DNA from 3 places in the Bacillus sp. 01N45 genome. Region 3 is predicted to be linked to each of the others. Evidence: riboswitches for the same ligand, from Rfam matches in the RefSeq annotation. Region 3 holds a riboswitch; each other region holds the start of a gene.
What was found. Region 3 has a riboswitch for S-adenosylmethionine ahead of AC1DMU_RS20290 (methionine ABC transporter ATP-binding protein). Riboswitches for the same ligand answer to the same signal wherever they lie in the genome.

Region 1 (3,134 bases), on a different contig from region 3:
CTTCAATTGGATTAAGCAATTAATATATGTACGAAAAAGTTCGTTATCATACTGACAACAATTTATAATACGTTCCATTTCATTCATAACGTACGAGCCTTTTCTTCTATTTGTAATAACCATTTTTCCCGCTTCTCTCGTTTACTCGTTTTCACAGATTGAAAAACAGATCGTTTTATATCGCGAATGCCGCAAAAACGTAAAATACCTCTCTTCATTATAATCCAATCGGCTGATCGATATAGTAGTGCGACGTACCATAACGGTGAGTCTAACGTATTAATTACCCATGCCTTCTTACCTTTCAATAAGCCTTTCGGCAGGGCACCTTCATATTTATAAGCAAAACCAGCTACGAAAATGCGATCAATAAACCCTTTTAAAATAGCTGGCATCCCCCACCACCATATTGGATAAATGAAGAGAAGAGTATCCGCTTCTTCCACTAACGTTCTGTACCGAGCTGTCTCTTCTTCATTTACTAAATCACGTCTTTTCTTCTCCTCATTAAATACAAGGACGGGATTAAATTGTTCCTTATATAAATCAAGTACCGTAACCGAATGATTTGTTTCTTGTAATCCTTTTTGCACATGCTTTAATATCCCCGCATTAAAACTGGAAGGACTAGGATGAGCGTATACAATTAGTACATTCACTACATAACAACTCCCTCTATAAGTTAAAGTTTCCCCTTCTTTAACATTTTCTCTACAATTTGCACGTTTTTCGAACTTTGTAATAAACGATTTAATAATGTAAGTAACTCTTCCTTTTCTAAATCTTTCAGTTTCTCTTTCACCGTACTCTCACCAGCACTTTGAATATCATAAACAACTGCTGCCATATGCTTACAATAATTCTCATATGGACACTCGCAGCTACTTTCTGTAAAATTTTCAAGATCAATCATTACTTCATAGTTTCCTGCATTTCCAGTAACAAAAGCAAATATTTTCTTTTCTTGTATTTCAACATCTTCTACATGTCCTTCTTCATAATATTCATAACCTTTATCCATAATGTACTTAGGAATCCATTTCGTTATATCATTTAGTAAGTAAGCGTACATAACAACACCTCTTCCTTTAATTCCCTTTTGACTTCCAAAACCCTGCATGTTATTCTAATAACTGTCAAATAGCAAGTCTATATGACAAAACGACTGACACCTATTCGGCGGAGGTGTCTCTTTTCATTTGCAGCCGATATGAAGTGCCTCTTTCAGGCACATTCAATCTTTGACACTACACACTCAACACCATTCCCTTGTATCAGGCTGCTTAAGCAGTCTTTTACGCTACATACTCCAAAAAAAAGAGAGCTTAGCTCCCTTTTCCCGCCTTATAAAATACCCCTTTTTCAGTATAGAGATATTCATCAGCTAATGTAATTTTCCCATCCAGTTTCAGTTCATCTAATAGTCTTGATAAATAAAATTGATGTAACATCTTTTTCGTGAATTTTCCTTCATGATGCGAAACGATATGTTCTTGAATATCTAACAATGATATTGGCTTATCTTGCTCTATCATATATTCATAAACTGTACTACGCAGTTTTACGTATTTTTCGAGTGTCACAGTACTTCGCAACCCCTTTCTTCTTAATATAAATTTTCGTAATCGGTTTTTTTGCAACAAAAAAACCTCTCCGATAAGAAGAAGTTACGTATATATCTTCGTCTTATCTCCCAGAACAAATATGTTCTGCTGGAATTAGCACCTGCATCGCGGTTGCTGGGTTTCATCGGGCCAGTCCCTCCACCTCTCTGGATAAGAAAATATTCACTTAATTCTTACTATACGTAATTTCATTCTAATTGTCAAACAAATATAACAAATTATATTTTGTTCCTTACTGTTCATACTATACATATATGAATATGCAAGGAGGATTATGAAATGCACGAAAATGCTCGCGGATATGTCCAAAATTCTTTTCAATCATTACAAGAAGCAAAACATTGTTTAGAAGAAGCGCTACAGACTGTTGAAAAAGATTTTAATCGCGCTCGTATTGAACAATCACTTTATGCGATCGAACAAGCTATTCAACGCTGTGATTACACGGTTCATATTTTAGAACAAGATTGAAAAAACTTCCCATCATAAGGTGGGAAGTTTTTTCAAATGGCATACTTCATAATTATTACCGTTATAATTAAAAAATATACAGAATTAGCAATTTCTAAAACCCCTACTTTTATAATAGAAATTTTTTTGCCATATAACATAATTGCTCGGATGACACTCGGTATAAAAATAAGAGAACACCACGGATTGATAGCAAAGACAATGACTGTTAATACAATATGATACCCCCATGATATAAGACGATACTTCGGGTTATTTTTCTCGCGAATCATCGTTTTTACATAAAATGTACTTCCTAAAAAATATAAAAATGAAATAAGCGCAATAAATAATGCTGTTTTATCTATAAGTTTCATTGAAAAATAATAACTAACTAAACCACCAATACAGAAAACAATAATCGCACTAATGTCATTTAGTAACGCTCTTTCATTTTTTTGACGAGCGTAATACATATTTACAATAAATAATGGAATCATGAATACTACGAATAAAAGAATGCGCCATTCATATAATAGAGAAATCATTCCAAATACGAACGCGATGATAAAATATACAATTGCAGCATGTAAGTACTCTTTTTTTCGTTTTTGCTTTATGTACGTAAGAAATGGATACGTAGCTAAATAGATAAAGAACCAAGCTAAAAACAATGGAATATGATACATAGTAGGTTTCCCAAGCATGACACTTAATAGAAATGGTATAACGAGCATGGCCCATGCACCGTGTTGCTTCGGAATAACTAACTTCATTAACTATACACCTCCCTTTTGAAAGCAGTTCTCACCTACTATTATACAAATAATTTTATATAGTAACGTATATATATTGGACTATTTTTTGACAATAAAAAATGCTCCTTACAATGTGTAAGAAGCATGAAAGAGGCAAACGAATATGTAAGTCGCGACCCTACCTTATATGAGTATGCTTTTCTATGCCATGTTATGCTTATCTAATATGCCGTATTTCTTTTTAAATCTCGTAAGAATCGTAATCCAAGACGTACTAAATAGTAGTAAGAAAATAACATTC
Region 2 (3,134 bases), on a different contig from region 3:
AGACGAAATGAGATCATGCCACCTCTTCCAGGATAAAATACATCTGTCACCCCGTCTTCATCATTTAAATAAGCAACAACTGCTTTTGCATTTTCTTCATGTTGTCTCATGCGAAGCGCTAACGTTTTCATACCACGAATTAATAGCCATGAGTCAAATGGACTTAAGACCGCACCAGAGGCATTATGATAATGAGCGATTTCCTCACAAAGTTCCTTTCCTTTTGCAACGACAAGTCCGCTTAGGACATCGTTATGTCCCCCTAAATATTTCGTTGCGCTATGAAGTACAATGTTGGCACCTTCTGTTAATGGCTGCTGTATATAAGGCGTATAGAATGTGTTGTCTACAATAAGAAGTAGTCCGTGTCTTTTCGCTACAGTTGCGACAGCGGCAATATCAGTAACTTGCATTAACGGATTAGTTGGAGTTTCTATGAAAATAGCTTTCGTTTCAGTTGTGATAGCTTGCTCAATTTGTTTAATAGATTGTGTATTTACGTATCTACATCGAACATTCCACTTTTTTTCGTGCTCAGAAAATAATCGATAAGTGCCCCCGTATAAATCTTCGGATACAATAAGTTCGTCTCCAGAACGGAATAGGGAGAGGACGAGGAGAACAGCTGCCATCCCTGAACTACAGGCATAACCTTGTTCACCATATTCTAAGTCTGCGATTGCCTGCTCTAAAAGACCACGAGTTGGATTGCCAGTTCGTGAATAGTCAAAGCCAGTAGAGTTACCAATTCCTTCATGACGATAAGCAGTTGAAAAATAAACAGGTGGGTTAACAGTTCCTGTTGTAGTTTCGCTCCGGTTTCCGATTTGTGCTAGTTTTGTTTCAATAGTTGACATGTGAAAATTCCTCCTTTTTAAATTAACAATTAAGTGAATGTAAAGTGAAACTTTAATCAGTGAGGGGGGCATCCCCCACTGATTATTAGCTCTCACCAATCGGGGTAAAATAAAAAAAGCCTTCTAAAGAAGAAGGCTTTCGGTTTGAATAGAGTCTTCTTCTCATCTGTCAAATCTTTCACAATTTGCTGGAATTAGCACCTTATTAACAAATGTTAATGGTTGCTGAGGCGTCATAGGGCCAGTCCCTCTACCTCTCTAGATAAGAATGTTCGTATGAAATTTTTATTATGTTTTTAACTTTACAACAAAAGATAATTGAATTGCAACTTTATTTTAAATAATTTTTATTTTTCCGCAAGTGTCATTGACTTTTGCATTTGTGCATGCTAAATTTATTAAAAAATTAACAAACATTGTTAAAAGGGGAACGTATTTCCTTTTAGCTACATAAATAAAATAATAAAGACAAACTCTTATTGAGAGCGGTGGAGGGAAAGGCCCTGTGAAACCCAGCAACCTTCAAACGAAATGTTTGAAACGGTGCTAATACCTGCAAAACGAATGTTTTGCATAATAAGAGGAGGAACAATTATGTCCCCCTCTTCAAAGTGAAGAGGGGGTTTTTATATTGATAGAAATGAGGGAGATTTGTGAAATTACTAGATTTATTATCAAAAGGAATTGTAATAGGTGATGGTGCGGTTGGGACGTTATTACATTCACATGGTTTGCAAAGTAGTTTTGAAGAATTGAATATATCTGATCCAGATTTAATTATATCGATTCATAAGCAATATGTAGCTGCTGGGGCTGATGTGATTCAAACAAATACGTACGGAGCAAATGAAGCGAAATTACGTATTTATGGTTTAGAAAATCAAGTTACTGAAATTAATAGAGCCGCAGTAAAACTGGCGAAAGCATCTGTTACAGACAGAAATGCAATTTTAGGAACAATTGGTGGTATGAAACATATCGGAGCTGTTACGACAACTGATATGGAAAGAGAATTTATGTTACTGGAACAGGCAAGTGCATTACTAGAAGAACAGGTTGATGGACTGCTATTAGAAACTTTCTATGATGAGTTTGAATTACTTCATGCTGTTCAGGTGTTACGAAAACAAACGAATATTCCAATTGTAGCTCAATTAGCATTGCATGAGGCAGGTACAACTCAAAATGGAAATGATGTAAATGAAATATTAAAACAGCTTTTAGATTACGGTGCAAATGTCGTTGGATTGAACTGTCAACTAGGGCCACTTCACATGACGGAAGCTTTTAAAATGATATCGATTCCGCAAAATGGCTACTTGTCAGCATATCCGAATGCAGGTCTCCCAAATTATGTGGAGGGACGTTACGTATATGAGGGAAGTCCAGCTTATTTCGAAGCGATGACACCGAAATTTATTGAGCAAGGTATTCGGTTATTAGGTGGTTGTTGTGGCACGACTCCAGAACATATTGAAAGTATGAAACGTGCAATTGCAAATGTTACACCTGTAATAGAAAAGGATACGATTCAAAGACCGAAAGTAGTTCATACACACGAGAAACGTTCAAAAGCTCATGTCACATTAGCAGAGAAAGCAAAAAAACAAACGACAGTAGTAGTGGAATTAGATCCACCGAAAACGTTAGATACGCAGCGATTTTTTGAAGGCGCAAGAGCATTGAAAAGAGCTGGGGCAGATGCTATTACTCTAGCAGATAATTCATTAGCATCGCCTCGCATCTCGAATATGGCAATGGGGGCATTATTAACGAAGCACGATATTCCGGTATTGACGCACTTAACGTGTAGAGACCATAACGTCATCGGACTACAATCTCATTTACTAGGCCTATCAGCGTTAGGTATGGAAGAGGTGTTAGCTTTAACTGGGGATCCAGCACGCGTTGGTGATTTTCCAGGTGCCACTTCTGTATATGATTTGTCCTCTATTGAGCTCATTAAAATGATTAAAGAAATGAACGACGGGCGCTCGATTTTAGGGAAATCAATTGGTCCAGCAACAAGGTTTTCAGTGGGAGGTGCGTTTAATCCGCATGTAAGACATTTAAAAGCAGCGGTTAAGCGAATGGAACGGAAAATAGATGCTGGAGCGGAATATTTCTTAACTCAGCCAATTTATGATATCGCGTTAATTGAAGAAGTGTATGAAGCGACAAAGCATTTGGAACAACCTATTTTTATTGGGATTATGCCATTAATAAGTAAAAGGAATGCAGATTTCCTTCATTTTGAGGTACCGGGTATTACTCTAC
Region 3 (3,134 bases):
CAACCGTGGATGTACTGGTGCAATCGTAGGTTACCAACCATTCGGTGGCTTTAACATGTCTGGTACAGACTCTAAAGCTGGTGGCCCTGACTACTTAGCACTTCACATGCAAGCAAAAACTACTTCTGAAACTTTATAAGAAATAGTAGAAGAGATCTTCGCAGTCTGCGAAGATCTCTTTTTTTTTTTTTTTTTGAAAAAATTTCTATATATGGATTAAGATAGATATAAGTAGAGAAACTAATAATGTAATAAGGTTTACTTCAGTAAATAAGGTATATTATATTTGTTGAATAGATTCTCTTTAAAGACAAGAAAAGTAGGTGAACAAAGTGGGAAAATATCAATTGGATTACAAAAGTCAGGTATCTGTGGCAAAGTTTCATGAAAAACAGACGCCTGCCAAATTTGATAAAAAGCAGCAAATTGAAAAATTGCGTGCGGAGTATTTGAAAAAGAAGCAAAAACAAACAGATAAATAATATGTTACGTTTTTAATAGGAGAAACTAGTTCTAATTACCGTATATTACCATTCGATAATTAGAACTAGCTAAATCCTATTAATATCGGGATAAACATGTAAATAGAAACAAAACAATGAGAAAAGTTGACTTATTAGTCATATTTTTTAGTATTCATTTTAAGGATTTCCTGTATAATACAATTTGAAAGAAAATCTATGGTTTGACAAGAAACACTCTTTTCGGTTTTGCTCATTGAAGGGAGTGTTTTTTTGTAGCCACAAACTCCTCTGTACTCATTACAGTTGCGTATACTCCATTTAAACTAGCCAAAATTGTGTTATGAATATAAACGGCTGGTATAGTAGCATTCTTAAAAGAAAGATCTTTTGTAGCACAAGCATCATGTATAACGGTACATGGAAAGCCGAAATCAAAAGCAGCCCTTACGGTAGCATCAATACACATATGAGTCATCATCCCGCATATGACGACGTGTTCAATGTCTAAACGTTGTAATTGTTCTAGAAGATCAGTTTCGCGAAAACTATTTGGATAATGTTTGAGTATAACGGTTTCTTCTCTAAGTGGACGTACGCTTTCATGAATATGTACACCCTCTGTATTGGGTAGGAAAAAAGTAGCGTCATCTTTTATTGCTACATGTTGGATATGAAAAATAGGTTCGTTTTTCGTTCTAAAGAGTTGTAGCAGCTGACGAGCATATTTGCTTGCTTCTATTGGATTACGCAATTCCATCTTTCCGTGTTGAAAATAATCATTTTGAATATCAACGAGTAAAAGAGCTGTTTTCATATATTTATCTTCCTCCGGTTTCATATTCAAATAATGGTATTCAATTTATAGAGGTGATTCTCCTTTTAAAAAAATATGAAGGAGAAGAATTTTACATAACTTTAAAAAGCAATATTATATTGTGATTTTTTATTTGAAAATTTTAATAGAGAAATAATTAATATTTTTCTAAAAAATGTATTGACTCTTATTATTCTGAGTTCTATAATGAGAATTAATTAAACGACAATTAAATCGATACATTCTTATCCAGAGAGGTGGAGGGACTGGCCCTACGATACCTCAGCAACGGGTTTTTTAATACCGTGCTAACTCCAGCAAGCCTTATAAAAGGCTTGGAAGATGAGAAGATGTGACCGAGTACATATAAGTGCTCTCCTTCTTATCTTTACGGTTGATAAGAAGGAGAGCACTTTTTATTTTACCTCGAAAGCTCTACTTCAAGTTTTTACAGCATATAGGAGGGGAAAAAATGATTTCTTTTAACAACGTAAGTAAAGTATATGAATCAGGTGGGCAATCTGTTCATGCGGTGGAGGATGTAACATTATCAGTTGAGAAGGGCGAAATTTTTGGCATTATCGGTTTTAGTGGCGCTGGAAAGAGTACGTTATTACGCCTAGTAAATATGTTAGAGAGACCAACGGCGGGAACGATTTCAATAGATGATAAAGATATTACATCACTATCGACGAAAGAATTACGGAAGCTAAGACAAAGAATCGGGATGATTTTTCAAAGTTTTAATTTATTTAATTCAAGAACAGTGTTTGGGAATATTGCTTATCCATTAAGGTTAGCGAAAGTACCAAAAAATGAGATAAAAGAAAGAGTAAATGAACTGCTAAAGTTTGTAGGATTAGAAGATAAAGCAAACTATTATCCAGAGCAACTATCAGGCGGACAAAAGCAGCGTGTTGGCATTGCAAGAGCTCTTGCAACATCGCCAGACATTCTTATATGTGATGAGGCAACATCAGCTTTAGATCCAGAAACAACGACAGAAATTTTGAACTTATTAAAGAAAGTAAATCGAGAATACAATGTAACAATTCTTCTTATTACACATGAAATGCATGTTGTGAAAGAAATTTGTCACCGTGTAGCTGTAATGGAGAAGGGAAAGGTTATTGAAGAAGGAAAACTGTTTGATGTTTTCACACAACCAAAAACAAAGACAACTCAAAACTTTGTACGCTCCATTATTAATGATCATTTACCGGAAAGTGTTCTAGGGAAAATTCAAAATGGTGGACAGATTTATCGCTTAACATTTACTGGGGAAGAGACAGGGCAGCCGGTACTATCATATATCGCGAAAAACTATAACGTCGATGTAAACGTACTGTATGGAAATATTATTGAACTCCAAAATGTGCTATTTGGAAATCTTCTTGTAGAATTGCAAGGTGAACAGAAGGAAATTCAAAAAGCATTACAACATCTAAGACTGCAAGTGCAGCTGAAGGAGGTAGAAGCTCATGCGAGTTGATTGGAGTATATTTTGGCCTCGCATAGTAGATGCGACGGGGGATACCCTCTTAATGGTAATCGTAACCCTTATATTTGCTACAATTCTTGGTATACCCCTAGGTTTACTGTTGTATGTAACGAGGAAAGGAAACTTTTTAGAAAATAAATGGGTCTTTTCTATTCTTAATATCATTATTAATACAATTCGTCCGGTTCCATTCATCATCTTCTTAGTAGCTTTAAGCCCACTAACAAGAAGTGTTATCGGAACGACGATTGGAACAGCAGCAGCAATCTTTCCAATGACGTTAGTTGCGTCAATTGGTATTGCTAGAATGGTTGAAACAAATCTTGTTTCAGTTCCAAAGGGAGTCATTGAAGCA

Region 1: linked by a shared signal. The riboswitch ahead of AC1DMU_RS10995 (hypothetical protein) and the one ahead of AC1DMU_RS20290 (methionine ABC transporter ATP-binding protein) in region 3 are both predicted to bind S-adenosylmethionine.
Region 2: linked by a shared signal. The riboswitch ahead of AC1DMU_RS02800 (bifunctional homocysteine S-methyltransferase/methylenetetrahydrofolate reductase) and the one ahead of AC1DMU_RS20290 (methionine ABC transporter ATP-binding protein) in region 3 are both predicted to bind S-adenosylmethionine.

The regions. Positions count from the first base shown of each region.
Region 1 is NZ_JBFTQW010000004.1:97,839-100,972, forward strand. It holds partial or broken gene AC1DMU_RS10980 (group-specific protein) at 1-87, opposite strand, end outside; gene AC1DMU_RS10985 (NAD(P)H-dependent oxidoreductase) at 84-659, opposite strand; gene AC1DMU_RS10990 (SWIM zinc finger family protein) at 683-1,072, opposite strand; gene AC1DMU_RS10995 (hypothetical protein) at 1,326-1,643, opposite strand; SAM riboswitch class I at 1,684-1,782, opposite strand; gene AC1DMU_RS11000 (hypothetical protein) at 1,905-2,096, shown strand; gene AC1DMU_RS11005 (YwiC-like family protein) at 2,129-2,851, opposite strand; gene AC1DMU_RS11010 (ECF transporter S component) at 3,035-3,134, opposite strand, start outside.
Region 2 is NZ_JBFTQW010000001.1:527,398-530,531, reverse strand. It holds gene metI (cystathionine gamma-synthase/O-acetylhomoserine thiolyase) at 1-857, opposite strand, end outside; SAM riboswitch class I at 1,017-1,126, opposite strand; SAM riboswitch class I at 1,331-1,440, shown strand; gene AC1DMU_RS02800 (bifunctional homocysteine S-methyltransferase/methylenetetrahydrofolate reductase) at 1,511-3,134, shown strand, end outside.
Region 3 is NZ_JBFTQW010000009.1:24,572-27,705, forward strand. It holds gene pruA (L-glutamate gamma-semialdehyde dehydrogenase) at 1-139, shown strand, start outside; gene AC1DMU_RS20280 (hypothetical protein) at 333-482, shown strand; gene AC1DMU_RS20285 (cysteine hydrolase family protein) at 715-1,278, opposite strand; SAM riboswitch class I at 1,521-1,627, shown strand; gene AC1DMU_RS20290 (methionine ABC transporter ATP-binding protein) at 1,751-2,770, shown strand; gene AC1DMU_RS20295 (methionine ABC transporter permease) at 2,760-3,134, shown strand, end outside.